One region of the Lysinibacillus sp. YS11 genome, then DNA from elsewhere that is predicted to be linked to it. Evidence: riboswitches for the same ligand, from Rfam matches in the RefSeq annotation. Region 1 holds a riboswitch; each other region holds the start of a gene.
The links. Region 1 has a riboswitch for cobalamin ahead of cobT (nicotinate-nucleotide--dimethylbenzimidazole phosphoribosyltransferase). Riboswitches for the same ligand answer to the same signal wherever they lie in the genome.
Positions count from the first base shown of each region.

Region 2: another riboswitch for cobalamin. It lies ahead of LBYS11_RS21090 (hypothetical protein); the one in region 1 lies ahead of cobT (nicotinate-nucleotide--dimethylbenzimidazole phosphoribosyltransferase).
Region 3: another riboswitch for cobalamin. It lies ahead of LBYS11_RS02655 (ABC transporter substrate-binding protein); the one in region 1 lies ahead of cobT (nicotinate-nucleotide--dimethylbenzimidazole phosphoribosyltransferase).

Region 1 covers NZ_CP026007.1:1,203,819-1,211,643, forward strand. The annotation lists gene glpK (glycerol kinase GlpK) at 1-168, shown strand, start outside; gene LBYS11_RS05580 (glycerol-3-phosphate dehydrogenase/oxidase) at 187-1,833, shown strand; gene LBYS11_RS05585 (alpha/beta fold hydrolase) at 1,837-2,754, shown strand; gene miaA (tRNA (adenosine(37)-N6)-dimethylallyltransferase MiaA) at 2,741-3,643, shown strand; gene hfq (RNA chaperone Hfq) at 3,741-3,971, shown strand; gene LBYS11_RS05600 (rhodanese-like domain-containing protein) at 4,067-4,369, shown strand; gene LBYS11_RS05605 (hypothetical protein) at 4,413-4,808, opposite strand; cobalamin riboswitch at 5,216-5,392, shown strand; gene cobT (nicotinate-nucleotide--dimethylbenzimidazole phosphoribosyltransferase) at 5,484-6,539, shown strand; gene LBYS11_RS05615 (trimeric intracellular cation channel family protein) at 6,591-7,196, opposite strand; gene LBYS11_RS05620 (methionine gamma-lyase family protein) at 7,538-7,825, shown strand, end outside.
Region 2 covers NZ_CP026007.1:4,211,399-4,219,223, reverse strand. The annotation lists gene LBYS11_RS21110 (C40 family peptidase) at 1-1,009, shown strand, start outside; gene ytvI (sporulation integral membrane protein YtvI) at 1,172-2,230, opposite strand; gene LBYS11_RS21100 (hypothetical protein) at 2,321-2,875, shown strand; gene LBYS11_RS21095 (glutathione peroxidase) at 2,956-3,501, shown strand; cobalamin riboswitch at 3,626-3,824, shown strand; gene LBYS11_RS21090 (hypothetical protein) at 3,982-4,539, shown strand; gene LBYS11_RS21085 (ABC transporter substrate-binding protein) at 4,523-5,473, shown strand; gene LBYS11_RS21080 (tyrosine-protein phosphatase) at 5,619-6,386, shown strand; gene LBYS11_RS21075 (MATE family efflux transporter) at 6,521-7,825, shown strand, end outside.
Region 3 covers NZ_CP026007.1:564,846-572,670, reverse strand. The annotation lists gene LBYS11_RS02665 (adenosylcobinamide amidohydrolase) at 1-1,084, opposite strand, end outside; gene LBYS11_RS02660 (FecCD family ABC transporter permease) at 1,081-2,082, opposite strand; gene LBYS11_RS02655 (ABC transporter substrate-binding protein) at 2,079-3,047, opposite strand; cobalamin riboswitch at 3,184-3,367, opposite strand; gene LBYS11_RS02650 (acyl-CoA dehydrogenase family protein) at 3,425-5,092, opposite strand; gene LBYS11_RS02645 (class I adenylate-forming enzyme family protein) at 5,094-6,596, opposite strand; gene LBYS11_RS02640 (MerR family transcriptional regulator) at 6,589-6,978, opposite strand; gene argS (arginine--tRNA ligase) at 7,211-7,825, opposite strand, start outside.

The DNA.
Region 1 (7,825 bases):
GCCTATTTAGCGGGGCTGGCGACAAGCTTCTGGCCAAACCAAGAGGCTTTATCTGCATTATGGGTGAGTGGGGAAACCTATCAACCTCACATGGATGAAGAACAAGCCACAGCTCTGTATACAGGATGGCAGAAGGCAGTAGAGGCAACACGAATTTTTAAATCATAGCTATTGGGGGAGAAAGGTATGTTTTCATTTGAGCAGCGACCAAAAATTTTATATTATCTAGAGCACTATAGCTTTGACGTATTAGTCATTGGTGGTGGTATAACAGGTGCAGGAATTGCATTAGATGCCGCATCAAGAGGCCTTTCTGTCGCATTAATTGATATGCAGGATTTTTCAGCTGGTACGTCGAGCCGTTCAACCAAATTGATTCACGGTGGTCTACGTTATTTAAAGCAATTTGATGTAGGAGTTGTAGCCGAGGTAGGGCGAGAGCGTGAAATTGTTTATGATAATGCTGTACATGTCACAACGCCTGAAAAAATGCTATTACCTTTATATAAAAAGGGTTCACTCGGTCCCTTCACAACATCTATGGCATTAAAGGTCTATGACCGCTTGGCGGGCGTCAAAAAACATGAACGTAGAACGATGTTAAATGCTCAGGAAACCCTGGCATTAGAGCCTTTACTCAATCAAGATGGCTTAGTCGGCGGTGGCTATTATGTAGAATACCGTACAGATGACGCCCGTCTAACAATTGAAGTATTAAAAAAGGCTGTAGAATATGGAGCGCTTTGCCTCAACTATGCTGAAATGACGGAATTTATTTATGAAAAGAAAAAGCTTGTTGGCATTAAAGTGAGGGATCATGTGACGGGGAAAATGCTCAATGTCCATGCCGCCCAAATTGTGAATGCAACGGGTCCTTGGGTTGATGACGTACGACAAAAAGATAAAGTAGCAGATAACAAGCAATTACGTCTAACAAAGGGCGTTCATATTGTCCTCAAACAAAAGGATTTCCCGCTAAAGCAAGCTGTTTATTTTGATATTGCTGATGGTCGTATGGCCTTTGCCATTCCACGAGATGGCAAAACCTATGTAGGGACTACGGATACTGTCTATGAAGGTAATCCTGTACATCCAGTGGCAACACAGCAAGATGTGGATTATCTAATTGAGGCTGCTAAAAAGGTCTTTCCAACTGCTACTATCACAAGAGACACAATTGAATCCTCTTGGGCAGGCGTCCGACCTCTGATTTATGAAAAAGGTAAGGATCCATCAGAAATTTCAAGGAAAGATGAAATTTGGACAGCGCCAAGTGGTTTAATGACGATTGCGGGTGGTAAGCTTACGGGCTATCGCCAAATGGCTGAAACGATTGTGGATAAAATTGTGAAGACCCGTCGCTACAAGCATGCAAGTGCCTGTTTAACACGTGAGCTAGCACTTTCTGGTGCAAAGGGAATTAACGCTATTAATTTCCCTGACTATATTGCCTATAAAGCTCGTGAAGGCGTACAATATGGCTTAAATTATGATGAAGCCAAGCATCTCGTACAAAAGTATGGCACGAATGTAGATGCCTTATTTGATCGGGTGAAATTTTTACATGAACATGGTAGTACAATGCCTCTTGCCTTACATGCGATGCTACTGTATGGCATTGAAGCCGAAATGGTCTATACACCAAGCGACTTCTTTATCCGTCGGACTGGTTTATTATACTTCGATATTGAAGCAGTAAAGCTTTATAAACAGCAAGTGATTCAGGTGATGCAACAACGCTTAAATTATACAGAGGAGCAAAAAAATAGATATATTGCTGAATTAGAGCAAGCCATTAACGATGCAACAAATTTTGTGAAAGAAGGGGAGTAAGGGATGGAGCGTTATATTCAAATGTCGGATGAACAATTTGTCTTCACGCGAACATTGGAGCCTTCAACGCCATGTATTGGACATATTCACATTTTGCATGGCATGGCAGAGCACAGCGGTCGCTATTTAACATTTGCGAAAACACTCAACGTAGCAGGCTATGTTGTGACGATGCACGATCACCGTGGGCATGGTGAAACGGCAGCATATAATGGGACATTGGGCTTTTTTGCTGAAGAAAACGGATTTGAGCGTGTTGTAAAAGATGCTCATGAAGTGATTACACAACTTCACGTACCATACGCTAATGTACCATTAATTCTCTTTGGCCATAGTATGGGTTCTTTCATTACTAGACGCTATATTCAATTATACGGAGAGCAAGTAGATAATGTTATTCTCTGTGGTACTGGAAATGTGACAGCCTTGCATGCTGTAGGAAATCTAGTAGCCAAGGCTTTAGCTAAGGGACTAGGAAAAGAAACTGAAAGTAAGCTGTTAAATCAATTGAGCTTTGGTAGCTTTAATAAGCAATTTCCCAATCCGAAGACTGCCTATGATTGGTTATGTTCAGTACAACAAGAGGTGGAAAAGTATATCGATGATCCCTATTGTGGCTTTATTCCAACGAATCAATTTTTCGTGGATTTGACAACTGGCTTTGCCACACTAAATCGTAAAAAAGAATTAGCAAAAGTAAGAAAAGACCTCCCTATTCTCTTGATTAGTGGCAGTAAAGATCCGGTTGGTGAACAGGGGCTAGGCGTTTACAAAGTTGCTGAACAGTTAGCAGCGGTGGGTGTAGAGGATGTAACGGTTTATTTATTCGAGGATAAACGACATGAAATTTTAAATGAAGACAATCAAGAAGCGGTCTTTCAAGTTTTATTACGGTGGTTAGAAAAATATGATAGAAACTAAATTGCAGCAGGCAGAGGTCGTAGCAATAGTGGGACCGACTGCCTCAGGTAAAACGGCATTAAGCATTGAACTGGCAAAAAAATATAACGGTGAAGTCATTAATGGTGATTCCATGCAAGTTTATAAAGGGCTCAATATTGGGACAGCTAAAATTACCGAAGAAGAGATGGAGGGCGTTCCTCATCATCTACTTAGCTTTTTAGAGCCTACAGAATCTTTTTCGGTAGCAGATTATCAAAAATTAGTACGTGCGAAGATCGCGGAAATACAAGCTCGTCAAAAATTACCTATAATAGTAGGAGGCTCTGGCTTATATGTACAAGCTGTCCTCTATGATTTCCAATTTACTGATGAAAAAGTAGATGAAGAAGCACGAAAAGCCTACTATGAGGAATTAGCAAAGCTTGGCCCTGAGGCAATGCATGACAAACTAAAACAACTAGACCCTCAAACAGCGGAGACAATCCATCCAAACAATACACGTCGTGTTATTCGTGCATTAGAAATGCTGGAATTAAGCGGTGTATCAAAAGCAGCAGAAGCGCAAAATCGAGGGGAAGTACCCCTTTACGACCATGTTATTTTAGGGCTAGGTCAAAACATGTCCCGTGACGTGCTATATGACCGTATTAATCGTCGTGTTGATTTAATGGTGGAAAATGGTCTTCTGCAAGAGGTGAAGGGATTATGGCAGCAAAATATCCGTGGAGTGCAGTCTATACAAGCCATCGGGTATAAAGAATTATATGATTATTTAGATGGCAAATGTACCCTAGAGGAAGCCCTTGATAGCTTAAAACAAAATTCCCGTCGCTATGCAAAAAGACAGCTTACTTATTTCCGTAATAAAATGGATGTCCATTTTATTACGCCGGATGATCGATTATAAGAATAAAGAAAAATTTCTAAAAATTACTAATTGATAAATTGGTAGAACGTGCTACTATAGGAATGAAGAGGTAGAAAGTTAGTAGGGAGGCTATTTGATGAAATCAATCAATTTGCAAGATACGTTCTTGAACCAACTACGTAAAAACAGTGTTTTTGTAACTGTATTTCTATTAAACGGATTTCAGTTAAAAGGGACTGTGAAATCATATGATAATTTTACAGTATTACTACTTGATGCTGAGAATAAGCAGCACCTAATCTATAAGCATGCCATTTCTACATTCGTACCAGCAAAACAAATAGAGTTTTTAGAGACAGAAGTATAATAAGTTTGTTAAACAGTTAGTGTTCTCACACTGGCTGTTTTTTTTGCTACAAGCTATAATGATAGTGGAATTTGATATTTTGGAGGACAAAGTTTATGAAAACAATGGAAACAACACAATTATTAGATCTGTTAGATGCAAATGAGGACCTATATATTATCGATGTACGTGAAGAGGATGAAGTAGCCCATGGCATGATCCCAGGTGCTCAACATATTGCACTCGGAACTATCCCTGAACGTTTAGAGGAATTAGATGTAGAAAAGCCATATATTATTGTATGTAAGGCTGGAGCTCGTTCTGCCAATGCGTGTGCTTTCTTAGAGGCCCAAGGATTTGATGTAACAAACCTTGAAGGCGGCATGCTGGCTTATGATGGAGAATTAGAATTTAAATAAATCATGAAAAAAGAAAGAGTATACACTCTTTCTTTTTTCATGATTATTTTTTCAAGGCATCCATGATAAAATTAAAATTCTCTTCAAAGTTTTTGTAGATATTAACATTTTTTTGTCCCTGCACTTTTGAAGCATAACTAGCAAAGTTTACACCAGCTCCATAAATTTGTAGTGCTCCATTCGCCAAATCCCCTTTTTGGAGAAGCTCAATGCCATCTTTCAAGAAATTTTGACTCTCCTCGAAATGACACTCCGTAATGTATTTATCACCACTATGAAATAACTTTAAATTTTCTAGTATTTTATTTGCTGTCTCTTCACTGATCGAAGCGTCGATATTGATTAACAACTGATTGATCGGTTTTACGAGTTTGGCATAGAGGCTATCGTGCGTTTCACAGGTTTCAGCAATAGCGTTTCTTAATTGTTTTGCATTCATCGTATCTACTCCTAACTTTTCATCGTTTTACTATTGATACTTACCCTAATTTTAATCATAGAAATAATTTATGTTTACATTGAACAGATTATTAAGGTTTCAACTTTTATGTTCAACATTACTCAGTGAATTGGCAGAACATATGCTATTGAAGATAGAGATGATTGAAAAGTCTGAGTTTACTTGTTATGGCAATTGATTCAGTAATGGATTTTTGTACAAGCCGAGTGTTAGACATAGAGAATTCTAAAAAGCACTAATTATGGAAGACTAGGAATCAAGTGAAGGATTCATTTATTGGGACAAGCACTTGATAAGCTTTTATTGTGAATAGCAGTATGTACTAAGTTAACACTCAAAAAATTTTTTCCTCTTGACACTAAAAAAGTTGTAAAGTAGATTTAACATAATTACATAAAGCAATAGGTGCCCACTAGGGAGAATAGGGAATAAAGTGAAAAGCTTTAGCGGACCCGCCACTGTATGAGGGAGTTTCGTAGTGTATGCCACTAGCAAATTGCTGGGAAGGTACTATGAGATGTTGAACTTGAGCCAGGAGACCTGCCTACATGCTATAGAAGATATAGATGATGGAAAAGTCTGTAGTTTATTTGTCATGACAATAAACTACAGACTTTTTATTTTGTCTTAATGAGAACGAGAGGAGAAATAATCATGCAATTATTACAAGACACGATTCAAAACATTCAGGGGGCTGATATGAAAAGTATGGAGCAAGCTAGAAAGCGGATTGATGCGCTTTGTAAGCCCCCAGGTAGCTTGGGTAAACTAGAATCACTTGCCGTACAGCTCTCTGGTATAACAGGACAATTATATCCGATGGTCGACAAAAAAGTGATGATTGTCTGTGCTGCAGATCATGGTGTTTGCGAGGAAGGTGTAACCACGAATCCACAAGATGTTACGGTCTTTCAAACATTAAATTTTCCTAAGGGGGGTACAGGCGTTTGTGCGATTGCGGGGATTACCAATGCAAAGGTGGTCACAGTAGATGTGGGTGTAAAAGAAGATATTCCACTTGATGCAGGTGTCATTATTCATAAAATTAAATATGGTACAGATAACATGGCACAAGGTCCAGCTATGGCCAAACAAGAAGCCATTCAATCGATAGAAGTAGGAATCCGTGTGGCCACTGAGGAAATCATAAAAGGTGCTGATGTACTTGGGACTGGAGAAATGGGCATCGGCAATACAACACCAAGTGCTGCGATATTAGCTGTTTTGACGGGATGCAACCCTATCGAAGTAACGGGGTTTGGTGCAGGAGTAGGCCAAGGAGGCATTGCCTATAAAGCGGCAGTTATTGAAAAAGCAATTACCTTAAATCAGCCTAATCCAAATGATGTTATTGATGTTCTGGCTAAGGTTGGAGGGTTAGAGATAGGGGCGATGACAGGTATTATTCTTGGCGCTGCTGCCCATCGTAAACCCGTTGTCATTGATGGATTTATTTCAACTATAGCAGCCCTCATTGCTTATAAGCTCGAACCAAAAGTAATCGATTATATCATTCCTTCCCATGTTTCAGAGGAACCAGGGGCAAAAATTGCCGCTGCCTTACTAGGCATTGAACCAATGTTGCACATGAATATGCGTTTAGGCGAAGGTTCTGGAGCAGCCTTAGCCTTTCCTATTTTAGATGCAGCTTGCTCGATGATGAAAAACATGGTGACTTTAGAAGAATCAATGCAGTTGTTAAAAAGATAAAAACAATAAAACAGCCAATGACTTAATTTTTGGTCATTGGCTGAATGGTATTTATGCACGATTTAATTTTCGTAATGGCAAGCGCCACTTCATCATATAGGAAAGAATTCGTAAAGCTGTAATCACTGCGAATAAAATATAAAGGAAAATGTCCCCTGTAAAAACCTCGAATCCGATTAGCAGTCCAGCAAGAGCTGCCCAAACACCATAAACTTCATCACGGAGAACTAATGGTTTTCTTCTAGCTAATAAATCTCGTACAATACCCCCACCTGAACCTGTCAAAACAGCAGCTACAATAACTGCGCTTACTGGCATATCAAGCTTAACAGCATAGAGTGCGCCTTGAATAGCGAATGCTGATAAGCCAATCGCATCTGTGAAGTTACCCCAACGATGCCAATGTTGAATCAGATGATGCGGAAAAATAAAGAATATCGTAATCGCAGCAAGCGCTATTTGAAACATCATATCCTGTCCCCAAAGTGTTGTGACAGGTAGTCCAATGAGTAAATTTCGGATAGCTCCTCCACCAAAAGCAGTCACAATACCAAGTATATATACACCGAATAAATCGTATTCTTCTTCCATGGCAATAATTGCCCCAGAAATAGCAAAGGCAATTGTTCCTATAATACTAAAAACCTCCCAAGCCATCCCTTTCACCCCTTCTATCAATAAATAAACTTTATTAAAAGTTAAAAGACTTTTTACGTAACAGAATCTATGAATTTAATAGCCAAAATCGGTCATTAAATACGCATCTTGAAATGAGTCCGCACATTAGCTTAGCGTAAAATCCTCTTAGAAACAATAGGCAAGTTTTACAGGTGCACATACAAATTGATAAAATGTGATTAAAATAAAGAAAAACATTCGTCAAAAGCGTTTATATACCAGTAGTTGGTTAGGGAATTCTAGAGTGATTGAAGTCAATTTAGATAGTCAATAAATCTTACTGATTGAAATGCGAGACATTGTGAAATGGAGAAGAAAGAATGACGTTTACATCAAATTTATCAACAGAAACGCTATCGTTAGCGGCAAAAGTAGAGGAGCAAGTTCGGCCTTATCATGCCAAGGTAGAAGAAATGGCGTTCTACAATCAGCAGAAGGTGCTAGCAGCTTTCAGAAAGCATCAAGTAAGTGATTATCATTTACACCCATCAAACGGCTATGGCTATGATGATGAGGGGCGGGATAATCTAGAGCGTGTTTATGCGGAAGTATTTGGTGCAGAGGCAGCCATAGTCCGACCGCAAATTATTTCAGGCACACATGCAATC
Region 2 (7,825 bases), 1.6 Mb from region 1:
GAAAAAGGCTGAAATAGATGCACAAATTAAAAAATTACAAGAAGAACTAACGAAACTACAACAAGAGATCGACGCAAAAGTAAAGGTATTTAAACAAGTACAAGCAGATATTAAAGAAGTGGATGCTAGTATTGTTGAAACACAAAAACGTATCGAGCAACGTTCAAAAATTTTAAGTGAGCGTATGGCTGCATATCAAGCGCAAGACAACACTGTAGGTGTTTATTTAAATGTAGTGCTTGAGGCAAAAAGCTTTGCAGATTTAATGGATCGTGTCGTAGCGGTAAAAACATTAATGGATGCTGACCAAGAATTAGTGGATCAACAGGAAGCAGATAAAGCAAGCTTAGAGCAACAAAAAGCTACATTAGATGAAAAACAAAAGGAACTTCAAAAACAATTCCAAGAGCTTCAGCAAAAAGAAAGCGAAATGGAAGTGAAGAAAGCTGAGAACGAAGCGAAATCACTTGCATTAAAAGCTGAAATTGCAACGAAACAAGAAGAAGAACGTTTAGAAGCAGAGCGTAAAGCAGCTGAAGAAGAGGCAGCTCGTTTACGTGCACTTCAAGCAGCTACACCAGTTATACAAGCAACTCAGAATAATGGTGGAGGCGAACCACAAAAAATTATTGTTGGGTCAGGAGCTGGCACTGTTTCTTCAGGAGATGCCATTTCAACAGCTAAACAATTCCTAGGACGTCCTTATGTTTGGGGTGGTAGCAACCCATCGACAGGTTTTGACTGTTCAGGTCTTGTACAATGGTCATATAAGCAAGCGGGTGTTTCTTTACCTCGTACAGCATCACAACAATATTTAGCAACACAACGCATTTCAGCAGGTGAAGCACGCGTTGGGGACTTAGTGTTCTTCAGCTATGGTTCAGGTGTAGCTCACGTAGGTATTTATTTAGGTAATAACACAATGATCGACGCTCAAAACAATGGTGTCGTAATTGAATCACTTGATTGGTGGAATCAATACTTAGTAGGCTTTGGACGTATTCAATAGGCCTCACTAATATATAGACGGTTGAGATAAGAAAAAGGTCATCTTTGTAGAGAAAAATATACAAAGATGACCTTTTTTGTTTTTGGAATGCTATTCTTTCAAAAGAAACAAGACGACTACTTCTATTCTTGAAAAGAGACTTTCCTGCATATTAAATTGATATTAAATTTTAAAATTTACTTTGATGACACCTGTCTCTTTCAAGGCAATAAAGAAAATAATAACGAATGGGCCGACAAGTAAACCGATAATACCAAATAACTGTAGACCTATGAACATGGAAATTAATGTTGGTAAAGTGGATAAACCGATATGGTCTCCCATTAATTTAGGCTCGACTACTCGACGAATAATAAGTAAAATAGCAGCTAAGATGAATAATTTTACAGCTATAGAGGTGTTTCCCATCAACAGGTGGTAAAGTCCCCATGGCGCTAGAATAATGATAGAGCCTAGGAATGGTACAATATCTATTAACCAGATAATAATCGTCATTGTTACTGCATATTTCGGTTGGATTAATAGCAGTCCAATGAGTGTGACGCCTCCAATAATAAAGCTTACAAATAAGTGAGCCTTCATATAGCCAAATGTTGCATCTTTTAAGCGATTTAAAATAATTTTTATCTTCTTTGCTGTATTGGGCTTTAAATATTTATAAGTGATTTGCTTTAACTTAGGCAAATCAAGCATAAATAGGAATAGCGCAATCATATAAACGAGAAGACTGATAAATAGGCTGGGTATCTCTGAAAAGAAGGCAGAAACTTTGCTATAATTAAAGAAGCTTAAAAAGGATTCTTCGACTTTCTTTATGAAATCCATAGTGGTTTTTTGAAGCGAAGCACTTACTTCAGGTGGAAAGTCTTCTGTGTATTTAGAAATATTTTCTTGCATATGAAGCCACATATCTGATAGCTTGGAAATATAATAGGGAGCTTGCTTAGATAGTAAAATTATTTGTGTCATTATTTGTGTAATAGAAAGATAACAAATAATAGATATAACAATAACACTCACTATGTAAATAAAAGCAACTGCTATTTTCCGTGACATTTTCCATTTCCGTTTAAAGAACATGACAATTGGTTCTAAGAAAAATGCACTAATCCCAGCAAGTATTAAAGGCATGGACACTGGGATAACAAAATAGGCAGCTAGAAGTAGTGATATTATCACAATCAACCGAAAAATCAATTTCCTAGCATTAAATTTATTCATAAACTCACCTTCTTTGCGAAAAAAATTAAGTTAAGTGTACCATAAATCAAATTTTATTACGTTCTGAAACAATAAAGGTAGGGATGAATTATGGAAAAAGAGATTTTGCAACTTTTTAGTAATCTAACAGAGCATGATCGCGATATTCAATATGAATCTTACGAGGAATTAATAAAAATTATGCAAGAACCCGTAGATTGGACATATGCAGTTTGGGAACAGCTAATAAAAGCTCTTACATACAATAATGGTTATTCTCGTGCACGTGCTGCACAAATTTTATGCGCTTTAGCTGCAAAAAGTGATCCAGAAGAAAGGGTCTTGGAGGATTTTTTAAAGATTTGGGCTGTGACTTACGATGAACAATCTGCTACGGCAAGGCATGCATTACAAGCAATTTGGAAAATTGGACAGGCGGGTCCAGTACAAAGAGATTTGGTTGTATCGTATCTAGCTAAAAGATTTCAAACATGTATAGATGAAAAACAGCCATCTCTTATTCGTCAGGATATTATAATGTCATTTAAAAAGTTATATGATCAAACAAATGACTCGAAATTATTAGATATTGCCCATCGTTTAATTAATGAAGAACAAGATGCTAAATATAAAAAGAAGTATAAGTCAGCCATCCGTTCAAAGTAGCGAGGTGGTGTTTTTTTGTGCAAATTCTTTGATGAACGATAGAATAGTCAACTATAATGAATGAAAAAAGGGGATTATGCATGAGCATTTATAATTATCTAGTTCGGAAGCCTAATGGCGAAATTTTATCGATGGAAACATATCGTGGAAAAACAATGTTAATTGTTAACACGGCAAACCAATGCCGATTTACATATCAATTTGAAGACTTACAGAAAATGTATGATAGATATGGAAAAGAGAATTTTGTAGTTCTTGGATTCCCTTGTGATCAATTTGGCCATCAAAATCCTGAAGATGGGGAGGAAACTAAGCATCTATGCAAGGTAAACTATGGGGTCACATTCCCGATTTTTGAGCTTGTACAGGTAAATGGAGAGGCTACCCATCCACTCTTTAATTATTTAAAGCATGAAGTGGATTACCGAGAGTTTGGGAAGGCAAGTATGCAGGAGAAAATGTTGGCAGAAGCAATTGTTCAACTTGCCCCAAGCTTTTTAGATGGTCGTAATATTCGCTGGAACTTTACAAAATTTCTAGTAGATGCTAATGGTAAGACCGTCGCACGCTTTGAACCAACAGATTCACAGCTCGATATTGAAAAAGCAATTGAAACACTATTATAGTAAATTTCTTAATAATGTAAAAATTTGTTAGGGTTTTCTCTTCAAGTAGAAATAATGCTATATTTTAAAACTGTGTACAGCTATTTTTTCTGAAGCATATATGATAAACTGCTTTACAAATGAAATATTCTTGCAGAATAAAGGTGCTAATTAGCATAATCGGGAATCCGGTGAAAAACCGGAGCTGTTTCCGCAACTGTAAGTGCAGCCATTATAAAGATTTACCACTGTCTCAAAGAAGATGGGAAGGTCCTTTATAACACATTCGTTTCATGTGACGAACTGTACAAGCCAGGAGACCGACCTTTATTTGAACGTATAAAAACTTCTCGGAAGCTAGGAGGATATACGGCAAATACATAGGCTTTGTCCAGTTTGATGGCTCATTATGTTATTTTTGTCGTTCCTTTGCAAAAAGGAGCGACTTTTTTATGCCTTTCAAATAAGAATTTTTCATTATAGAAAATAGGGGGGAAGCAAGTGAAAAAAGATGCCCGTTATTCTTGTTATCCATTTATGCGTGAGAAAGCTTCAACGGTCGATTTTGAAATTCGAACAGATAGCCTGACAACACATCTAGGAGTTGCATTAGCTGCGGTAAAAAAAGAGGATGTTCAAGTTGTTACTGAGGATTTATTGCTTATGTTACCTATGGCTTATCATGTGAATGGCTCAGTACGTGGGAAATTAGCAGTAACTGAAGAGGATTTATCTTGGTTAAGTGAACGTTATGATTTTTACGTTCGCCATGTGAAGGAAGAGATTCAAAGTTTTGTTTTACCTCAAGGAACAGAGGCTGCTGCAGCCTTACATCTTTGTCGCAGTGAGGCAAAAAAATCATATCGTACTTTACACAAAGTATCAGAAGAACGAGAGGTTCCAGCTATTCTTTTCGATTACCTTGGTTTATTAGCTAATGTATGTTTTGTCATGGCTGTTTTTATGAATCAGCAAGCTGGAATAGCGGAAATACCGTTTATTAGTAAATCCTACCCAATGAAAAAGAAAAAGGAGAATAACAATGAAAAAAGTATTTAATTTCCAATGGCTATCAGTGCTCTTACTTGCACTGGTATTAGCAGGCTGTGGCACTGCTGAAGATACAAAAAATAAAGATGCTTCGCAAGATACACAACAAGCAGAGAAAACAAGCTATAAAGTGACAGATGACCGTGGAGTGGAAATAGAGTTTAAAGAAGTACCAAAAACAGTTGTATCTTTACAACCAAGTAATACTGAAATTTTGTTTGCTTTAGGTGTTGGCGATAAAATTGTAGGAGCAACTGAGTACGATACTTACCCAGAGGAAGCACAAAAAATTGAACGTGTCTCTGATACTACGAACTTTAACAGTGAAAGAATTATAGCGTTAAAGCCAGATGTTGTCATTGCTTATACAATCGGTGATAAGGATGCCCTAAAGCCGCTTGAGGACGCAGGAATTAAAGTGTTTGTTATTCAATCTGCGACTACTTTCGACGATGTTTATGGAGATATCGAACAAATTGCTGCTGTGATGGATGTTCCTGATAAAGGAAATAAATTAAACGAAGAGATTAAAGCGAAAATTGCTGAAGTACAAACGAAGGTGAAGGATGTAAAAACGCCGAAAAATGTTTATTTAGAGGTTAGCCCTAAGCCAGATATATATACAGCAGGCTCTAGCACTTTCCAGCAAGAAATATTAGATGCAGCTAATGTTAATAATGTTTTTTCTGACTTGAATAGCTGGGCAAAAGTGAATGAGGAAGATGTTATTGCGAAAAATCCAGATGTTATTTTAACAACAGTAAACTATACAGAAGATCCAATAGGAGAAATTCTTGGACGAGATGGTTGGAATACTGTGAAAGCTATTCAAAACAAAGCGGTATTGTCCATTGATACAGATATCTCTAATCGACCTGGTCCGCGTATTGGTGAAGCTGTAGAATTAGTAGCGAAGGCTGTGTACCCAGAGTTATTTAAATAAGAAATGTTTCCATGCTAGCTGTCAGCCATTCAGCTAGCATTTTTTATGTGGTTTAAATTATTACCTAGCGTGAAAATTGGAATTAATGTAGTTTGTTCTTTAAAATAAAAGTAAGTATGCTTGATAATCTTAGGAGGTGTAGTGATTGGAGCAATTAGAGACAAAGGTAATTCCATTTGAAGCAGTCTATAATTTCCGAGACATGGGTGGATATAAAACAAAAGATGGGCGTAGGGTAAAGAACGGTTTATTTTACCGCTCAGCTGCCCTTGGAAAAATGACACTGTCGGATAAAGAGCTATTTGAAACGTTAGGGATTAAGACCATTTTTGATTATCGCGATAACAATGAGGCGTATCATAATCCTAACCCAGTGTTCTCGCATGCTCAATATATACAAATCCCAGCGAAGGGTAATCATGCTTTTGAAATGCCAACCAATGCTGGTGGTAGAGATTTCTATAAAGTGGTAAGCCCTGAGATGTTTCGGGATTTTTATGCACAAATGCCTTTTAACAATCTTTCATTTAAAGAGTTAATGCAAACGATTCAAAATCCTAATAATCTAGGTCTTGTACATCATTGCGCAGTTGGTAAGGACCGAACGGGTATTGGAGGAGCACTTATTTTACTAGCTTTAGATGTACCCGTGGAGACTATCATGGAGGATTATTTAGATACTAATATACATTTACGTCCAATGGTAGAACGAATGGCTCAGGCTATTCAGCATCAGTATAATGAGCAAGAACTACAGCAATTTTATGCATTAATGTCCGCCCGTGAAGACTATTTACAAGCAGCATTGGATGCGATGGATCGTCGCTATGGTTCTAAGACTGGGTTTTTAGAGCAGGAATTTGGCCTAACAATTGAAAAACGAGAGCAATTACAATCTTATTGCTTAATTTAAAAATGAGCCCTTTCACACGATGTGAAAGGGATTTTTTATGTGGAAGCACTGTCTTCCTATAAATCTCTTTACAGTCTGAATATTTGTGATAAGATACAATAGATTTTTAAGAAAAAATAGGAGAAGTGAAAGTATTGGCAGACACAATTAAAGAGACAAATAAGTTAAGTCTATTCCATTTAACATGGCCAATCTTCTTAGAAGTTTTTCTATTTATGTTGATGGGACTAGCCGATACTTTTATGCTCAGTGCTTTATCAGATAATGCTGTATCAGGAGTAGGTGCAGCCAATCAATATATCCATATTGCCATCTTGATTCTGGAGGTAGTGGGCAATGGTGCATCTATTGTTGTTTCTCAGTATTTAGGCTCCAAACGCTTTTTTGAAGCGGCCAAGATCTCGGCGTTAGCGGTCACGATGAATTTGGTCGTTGGGCTTTTAATGAGTATTTTATTTTTCTTCTTTGCGAGACATTTAATGACAATGATGAACTTGCAGGGAGAAGTACTCCACTATGCACAAAGTTACTTAGCCATCATTGGGAGTTTTATTTTCCTACAGGCTATTATTAATGCACTCGCTGCAATTATTCGTGTACATGGTTGGACAAAACAAACTATGTACGTTTCGCTTGGCATGAACGTCTTACATGTTGTGCTAAACTACGGTCTTATTTTTGGGAATTTAGGTTTACCAGAGCTTGGTGTGAAAGGAGCGGCTATTTCCTCTGTCATTAGTCGCGGATTAGCCGTCCTAGTATTTTTCTGGTTGCTGTATCAGGTAATGGAAGTGCGCGTAAAGTTACAATATTTTTTTGAGTATTCAAAGGAATATGTGAGAAAAATATTAAACATTGGTTTACCATCTGCGTTTGAACAGGTACTTTATCAATTTTGCCAAATCATCTTTTTATATTATGCGACTTACTTAGGAGCAGAAACACTAGCAGCACGACAATATGCTATGAATATTTCGATGTTTACGTATTTATTTGCAATTGCCATTGGTACAGGAACAGCCATTATTATTGGTCGTCATGTAGGTGCAGGAGAAAAAGATGAGGCGTATCATCAGCTATGGAAAAGTGTTCGTGCAGCATTTGCTTTTACGATTATTATGGTCGCAGTCGTTACGCTATTCCGTAAGCCACTTATGCAGGTATTTACTGATAATCCAGAAGTCATTAAGATTGGGGCATCCGTGTTAGCATTAAGTATTTTGCTAGAGACTGGTCGCACAATGAATATCGTTGTCATTAACTCTTTACGCGCTTCTGGGGATGCTAGATTCCCTGTGAAAATTGGTTTTCTATCAATGGTTTGCATGAGCCTGCCGCTTGGCTATTTATTTGTCTTTGTATTGGATTGGGGCTTGGTCGGAATTTGGCTAGCCATTTCAGCAGATGAATGGGTGCGGGCAATTATCGTATACTTTAGA
Region 3 (7,825 bases), 640 kb from region 1:
TACTGCCAAAAGGTGCTGAAAATTCATTGATGGCCACTAGAGCTGTTGGTACTGCTGTTAGCATAACAACAGTATTTGTAGATGAAAAATTTTCCCTTTTTAAAAATTCTTTAACTTCTCGTTTCACATCGCTAATGACATAATCACCAGGAACTGAGCGATTTAATAAGCAATTATGCCAGCCAATACCTGGGTTATGAACTGCAGAAGATACGGTCTTCAGAGGAAGCTCTGATTGAAGTTGGATATATTGTTCAGTTATCGTAAAGTGCTCTTTTTTGATGACAGCTCGCTGCTGATAGTCTGTAGCTGCGGGCATCATTGTAATTTGAGGTTTTGGTATTTCAGGGTGAGCATATGTAGTCACCCGTGCTTGATAAACTTCTTCAATTTGGGAGGCAATTAATACTTCATGTGGTGCACCAAGTGCTCTCATTTGTCCGCTTTCCATCAGCAATAATTCATCACAATAAAGAGAGGCTAAATTCATATCGTGTAGTACCATAACGACTGTTAAACCACACTCCATGGCTTCCTTCCGAACCATATCTAAAATTTGACGTTGGTGTGCAATATCAAGATGATTCGTTGGTTCATCCAGCAGTAAGATTTCAGCTGTTTGAGCTAATGCCTGTGCAACAAAAGCTCTTTGTTGTTCACCGCCAGATAAAAATTCCATCGGTGTATGCTCATATCGCTTTACACCTGTTTGAAGCATTGCATGTTGAACTGCCTTCTCATCTTGTGCAGACCAACTCGAGAAAAAGCCTGTTTGATGCGGGTAGCGCCCCAGTGAAACTGCCTCTCTCACACTGTTCGAGAAAGCATTTGCATGAAGCTGTGGTAATACAGCCATTTTTTTCGCCAAAGCACGAGCATTATAAGAAAGAATATTTTGTCCATCAATCGAGACGGTTCCAGCAGTAGCTGGTAAAATACCACTCATTACTTTTAATAATGTGGATTTCCCGCTACCATTCGGCCCTAGAATGCCAAGAATTTTTCCTTTTTCAACAGTAAAACTAATGTCCCTGACGATTGGTACATCTTCATAGCCACCTGATAGATGTTCAACAACAATCATGCCCGTACCCCCTTGCTTCTTCGCTGCTTATAAAAAATATAGGAGAAAACAGGTGCTCCAATAAATGCCGTAATAACACCAATTGGTAGCTCTCTTGGCACAATGATTGTTCGTGCTACTAAGTCGCAAATAATGAGTAATGTTGCACCATTGAAAAAAGATAATGGTAATAAGTGGCGATGATCAGAACCCCAAATCATCCTTGTCATATGCGGCACCACTAATCCTACAAAGCCAATTGTGCCAGAAACCGCTACAGCCGCTCCAGTTAACATGGAGCCACCTGCTAATATCAAATATTTACTGCGCTTTACATTAACACCTAAATGTTTTGCTCGCTCTTCACCATACAACAAGACATTTAATTCTCGTCTTTGTGTCCATAGCATAATTGAACCAACAATCACAAAAGGAATGATCATTTGGACATATGGCCAACCACGCATCGAAACAGAACCAAGTAGCCAGCCTATTACCTGACGTAATTCTTCACCAGATAAGGCAATCATTAATGAAATAAGGGAACCTAAAAAAGAACTAAAAATAACACCTGTTAATATCAACGTTTCCATTTTTAATGAGCGGTCTACGAGTCTAGCAAAGCTCATAACAACTACCATCGTAATGATAGCACCAATCATACTGAAGATTGGCAGCGCATACAAACCGACAACAGGTATAGAAATACTAAAAAAGATCGTTAAAACAGCACCAACAGAAGCCCCTGATGAAACCCCTAGTGTATATGGATCTGCTAATGGATTTTTTAATAAACCTTGGAAAGCTGCTCCAGCAATAGCTAGAGATGCGCCTACTAGTCCCGCTAATAACACGCGAGGCAAACGAATTTTCCAAAAGATATTGGCGGCTGTTTCATCAACCGCCTTATTCCACAATACTTCTAATGGAATATGAACCGAGCCTATCGCTACGCCACACCAGATGCTAATAAGAAGAAGCGTACATGTTAATGTATAGGCTAGTGCTATTTTTTTCACTTAAATACCTCAGGATAGATTGCTTTTGCTAATTCTTCTAGACCTTCAGCTAAACGTGGCCCTTGACGACTTGTCGTACTTTCATCTACCTGCACAATCGCATTATTTTTTACGGCATTAATCGTATCAAAGCCCGCACGTTTTGGTATTTTCGTTAAAATATCTGGTACATAATGATATGTCACCACGATGACATCTGGATTTTTTGCGATAATTTGTTCTGCATCAATTTTATACCAATTATCGCCATCTACAGCTACATTCTCTGCATTGATCATTTCAAGCATCGCGTTCATAAATGTACCATTGCCAGCTGTATAAATATCTGGCTCATCTGATGCTTCAACTAACACTTTTTTGGGTTCAACATCCTTGACTTTAGACAAAACTTCTTCTACTTTTGCCTTCATATTAGCGACAATTTTTTCTGCCTCTGGTAATTTCCCTGTAGCACGTCCAAGTTGCTCAATTGTTGTATATGTTTCATTAAAGTCTTGTGCATTTTTTACAACAAATACTTTCAAACCTGCTGATTCAAGCTGTGCAATAGCCTCTTCTGAAAGAGACATGCTAGATTCGTGTGAAAAAACGATATCTGGTTTTAAGGCAATAATTTTTTCAATATCGTATTCCATACCGCCAACCTTATCCTTCTCAGCTGCCTCTGGCGGATAATCGTCGTTGTCCGTAACACCAACTATTTCATCATTTAAACCTAGTCCAAAAAGGATTTCAGTATTACTTGGAATAAGTGAAACAATTTTCTCAGGAGGTGCTTCAAGTGTAATGTCCTTACCAAGGGCATCTGTTATCGTCATTGGGAATGTTGCTTCATCCACCTGTGCTGTTTCTTGCTGTGTTTGCTGCTCGTTAGATGGCTTGTTATCTTTTGCTTCCTGCCCACAAGCAGCTAGCAAGCCTACTGCTAAAAATGCTGATAATCCTATTTTCCAAAATTTCTTCATGTGAATCCTCCTTCGTTGATCCGTGCGACATTTCGCTTTATTCTACATCAAAATAAAACCCCTCATCTTTGATCGATGAGGGGGCAAAATCGCACCAAAAAAACTGATACAAAATCCACCACCCTATCCTCGTAGGTTGTCATGTCGTTATAAAGGCAGGTCTCCTGGCTAGTGCTACTTGCGATTTTTCAAGCCTTCCCGAAATCTTCAGTGGCATCATTTGAAAAAACTCACACTTACAGTGGCGGGACCGCATCGGAATTACACCGATTTCCCTTTTCACTTTACTTAAGTAAAGAACCTTTATAATATTCAGTTGATTTCATTATACATGAAAATGAAAAAAGTCGCCTCCATTCAAGACGACTCCCCGGCCATTATACAATTTCAGAAAAGTATTGGACTGTTTTCATTTGAGCACCCATTTCTCTTAATGACCATGTCTGCTCTAAATAAACGTCTGCTAGTTTTTCATATTTCCCACCAAATTTATGTGCCCACTCAACCGCTATGACACTTTCATAAAGGTGAGCCATTTTTTCCGCCATACCTTTAGCTTCAAAAGTTTTCGTTGCCTCGTCTAAAGCGCTAAAAATTTGCAGTTTCACAGACATATTCGCCAATTGTTCTTTAACGATTTGTACTAGTGAGCTGTCAGCTAATTTGTCTAATCGTTCCTCCATCTCCTGTACAAACAGTTCATGAGCATGAAACTTATCTACTAAACGAATGAGTTCTAAGGCCAAAATATTAGCCGTCCCCTCCCACACCGTTAACACTTGGGCGTCTCTTAATAAGCGGGGCGTTACAAAGTCTTCTATATAGCCATTACCTCCGTGTAATTCAATTGCCTCACTAGCATAATGAACAGCTTGCTCTGCTGTTTCCTTTTTCATAATGGCAATATATAAACGATTCATAATAAGATCTTGCTGAGTTCCCTGTCCACTTGTCACTTTATCGTATAATTGGATAAGGTCAAAAACTGTCGCTACTTCCACGTGCAACTTAGCTGCAAATTTCCCTAAAGTATCCTGAATCATAGGGTACTGTGTTAAGGGCTTGCCAAATGCATGTCGATTGCTTACATAATGTTTTGCCTCTAAGAAGCCGCGACGCATAATACCAATTGAAGCGACTGCATTACAAATTCTAGAGAGATTTAGTGCTTCTAGCATATAATAAATCCCTTTATTTTGCTCCCCTACAACATAGGCAAGTGTACCATCAAATTCTACCTCACCAGAGGGAACTGCCCGAACGCCTAGCTTATCTTTCAGTCGGCGAATACGTAGATGATTTGTTGTTCCATCTTCTTTGCGCCAAGGAACTGCAAACAATGTTAAGCCTTTGGAACCTGCTGGCGCACCTTCTAGACGTGCCAATACCATCGCTACACCACACATGCCCGCATTTGATGCAAAATATTTTTCACCATATAGACGATAAGCAGTGCCATCCTTTCTCGCCTCCACCACATTTGCACCTACGTCAGAGCCCCCTTGACGTTCTGTTAAAAAGGTCGCACCTTCATATAAATCTGTGTCACCTGTTGCACACACATGTGGTAAAAAACGCTGCTTTACCTCTTCATCTGCATAATGATCTAATAGATAGGCAGTTGCCATTGTCAATGTTACCGGACAATAAAAACCGGGCTCTGCATGTGATAGCAAATAACCTTGTGCAAAGCTATAAACATAATTCCCCTTGTGTCCTAGCTGCGGAATATGCTTGTGTACATAGCCTACAATCCCAGTATTATATGTCTCTTCAATCGTTTTTTTATAGCCATCATTAACCCAAACCTCCGATATCTCTTCACCATAGGCATCATATCTTTGAAGGCGAGGCTCACCCTGTCGATCTGTATGCTTTGCCCTCGTATCAATATCACCTGCACATAGCTCACCAAAATCTGTTAACTCTCGTTGGGCATAGGATAAAAACTCTTTATCTAACATCATTTCTACTATTTTTTGAAGCGTGTCATCTTCAGTAAAAAAGTTCGTAGTACGCATTGCTTCTTGTTGTAATACTTTCATGCTATCTCACCTCTTGCCCCTTTAAATTTTGTTTTAATATTTTGCCTGATGCATTGCGTGGTAGCGCTTCTACTTTTTCAAAAATACGTGGTATTTTAAACTTTGCAAGATGCTCCTCTAAATAAGCTTTCAAAGATTCCTCATGGATGTCTTGTTTAGCAGAATACACCGCCTTTACAGTTTCCCCCCATTGCGGATGTGGTACACCAATTACCGCAACCTCGAATATACCTTCAAAGCTCAATAAACAATCTTCAATTTCTTTCGGATAAATGTTGACACCTCCCGAAATAATGACATCCTTTTTACGATCTACGATCCAAATAAAACCATCTTCATCCTTGCGAGCTAGATCTCCTGTTTTTAACCAACCATCAATAAAGGCTTCATTAGTAGCTACTTCATCCTTATAGTAGCCGAGCATGTTGCCCTCACCCAACAAGACAATTTCCCCCACTTCGCCTACATTTACATCTTCTCCACTGTCATTCACAATACGCAACTCTGTACCAAGTGGCGCCCGCTGACCAATACTTCCTGCCTTTGCTTCATGTTCCTTGCCAAATAATAATGAACCACTTGGACCGGCCTCTGTTAATCCATATACACAAGTCAAATTATTTGTGCGGAATGCCTGCTGAATGAACCGAACCTCACTTTGAGATAACGGTGCCCCACCATAGACCCACCATTTCATAGAAGACAAATCTGCCGAATGTAGCCTTGGCAGTTGTGCCGTTAATAAATAAGCAACAGGTGCACCAAAGAAATGTGTTGTTTTCTCCTTTTCAATGGAATCAATGAATAAATCGGGTGTAAAAGTTGGTGTTAATACATTTGTTGAGCCTACCAATACACCCGCCATTAAAAATAAATGTAATGGTGCAGAGTGTGTTAATGGCATCATAAGCAAAATACGGCTCTCAGGCTTTACCTCCATTTCAACAGCTATCATTTGCGCCACTGTTAAAATATTACGGTAGCTAAATAACACACCCTTTGGTTTTCCTGTCGTGCCAGATGTATATAAAATCGTGGAAGGGTCATCCTCTTGTAACTGACAATCAATTGTTTGTGTACTAGCATTTTGAAGCATTGATTCATACTGATGCCATCCCACTTTTTCTTGACCTGTTTTAATTTTTAACGGAATACCGGCTAGCTGTTCAACTGCTGCAAAAATAACCTCATGTACGACAATTGCCTTCGCCTCTGCATGCTGCGCCACGTACTCTACTTCTTGCAATGTAAACTTCGCATTGACTGGCACAACGATCGCTCCAATACGCTGAATAGCAAAGTAACTGACAACAAACTCTAAAACGTTTGGCATAAAAATTAAAACCTTATCCCCCTGCTTTACTCCCTGCTCTAGTAAAGCATGACTAAAACATGTCACCTGCTTATCTAAATCTTGGTAGGTTACTCTTCTGCCATGACAAATAACGGCTTCATTTTTCGGATACTTACGGGCATTACGTGCTAATAAATTGGAACTATTCATCTTGCATCTCTCCCTTTAAAGTCGCTAATTTTTCGCTAAACATGCCATGCATTTGTTGTAACTCACGCTTCATCTGCGTCAGCTCAGCTATTTTACTGTCAATCTCTTGAATTTTTTGTTCCCCGTATTCAACCGTTCGCTCTAATTGCTGAATTCCTGAGCGATCAAAATCAAATAGTAGAACCATCTCTTTGATTTCCTCCAACGAAAATCCGTAACGCTTGCCTCTGAAAATAAGCTTGAGTTTCGCCAATTCTTTTTTGGAAAAGGTTCGTTGGTTGGTAGATGAACGATGGGGGCAAAGAAGCCCAAGTTCCTCATAATAACGAATTGTCCGCGTAGTTACATTAAACTCCTTTGCTACCTCCTGAATCGTCTTCAAAACCCTCTCCCCTTTCCTAATTGGCAACAGTATACCATTGACGTTAACGTAAACTTCAACAAAATTTTCGGAATTAACAGAAAAATAAAGTTTAGGACAGCTAATTTCCCACGTTTTATCCGTTTCTTTTGTCTTTCTATCCAACACATTCGGAACTTTATCTCTCATATTCAGCCTTCTATCCATTAAAAAAAGCCCCTAACACTTTTCATGTTAGGAGCCTAAAGTTTAATTACATTTTTTCAGGTGCAGATACGCCGATTAAGCGTAATGCGTTCGCAATTGTTGTGCGGACAGCCGTAATTAATGCTAAACGAGCCTCTGTTAACTCTTTATTTGAAGCATCTAATACTTTTTCTGCATTATAGAAGCTGTGGAATGCAGCTGCTGTTTCTTGAATATAGTTTGCGATACGGTGCGGTGTGCGGTGTTTCGCTGCTTCCGCTACCACTTTCGGGAAATCACCAATCTTTTTCAGTAAATCAATTTCCTTTTCTGCTGTTAACAAATTGAGATGTTCTGTTGTAGCAGCAAAGCCTTGTTCATTTGCTGAACGTAAAATAGATGAAATACGTGCATGCGCATATTGTGCATAGTACACAGGGTTTTCATTAGATTGTGATACTGCAAGGTCAAGATCAAAGTCCATATGAGAATCGCCAGCTGTTTTTACAAAGAAGTAACGAACTGCGTCAAGACCAACCTCTTCTACAAGCTCACGCATAGTTACTGCATTCCCTGTACGCTTAGACATTTTGAATTTTTCTCCGTTTTTATAAAGCTGAACCATTTGAATAACTTCCACTTCTAACGTATCTCGATCATAACCAAGTGCTTGAATCGCTGC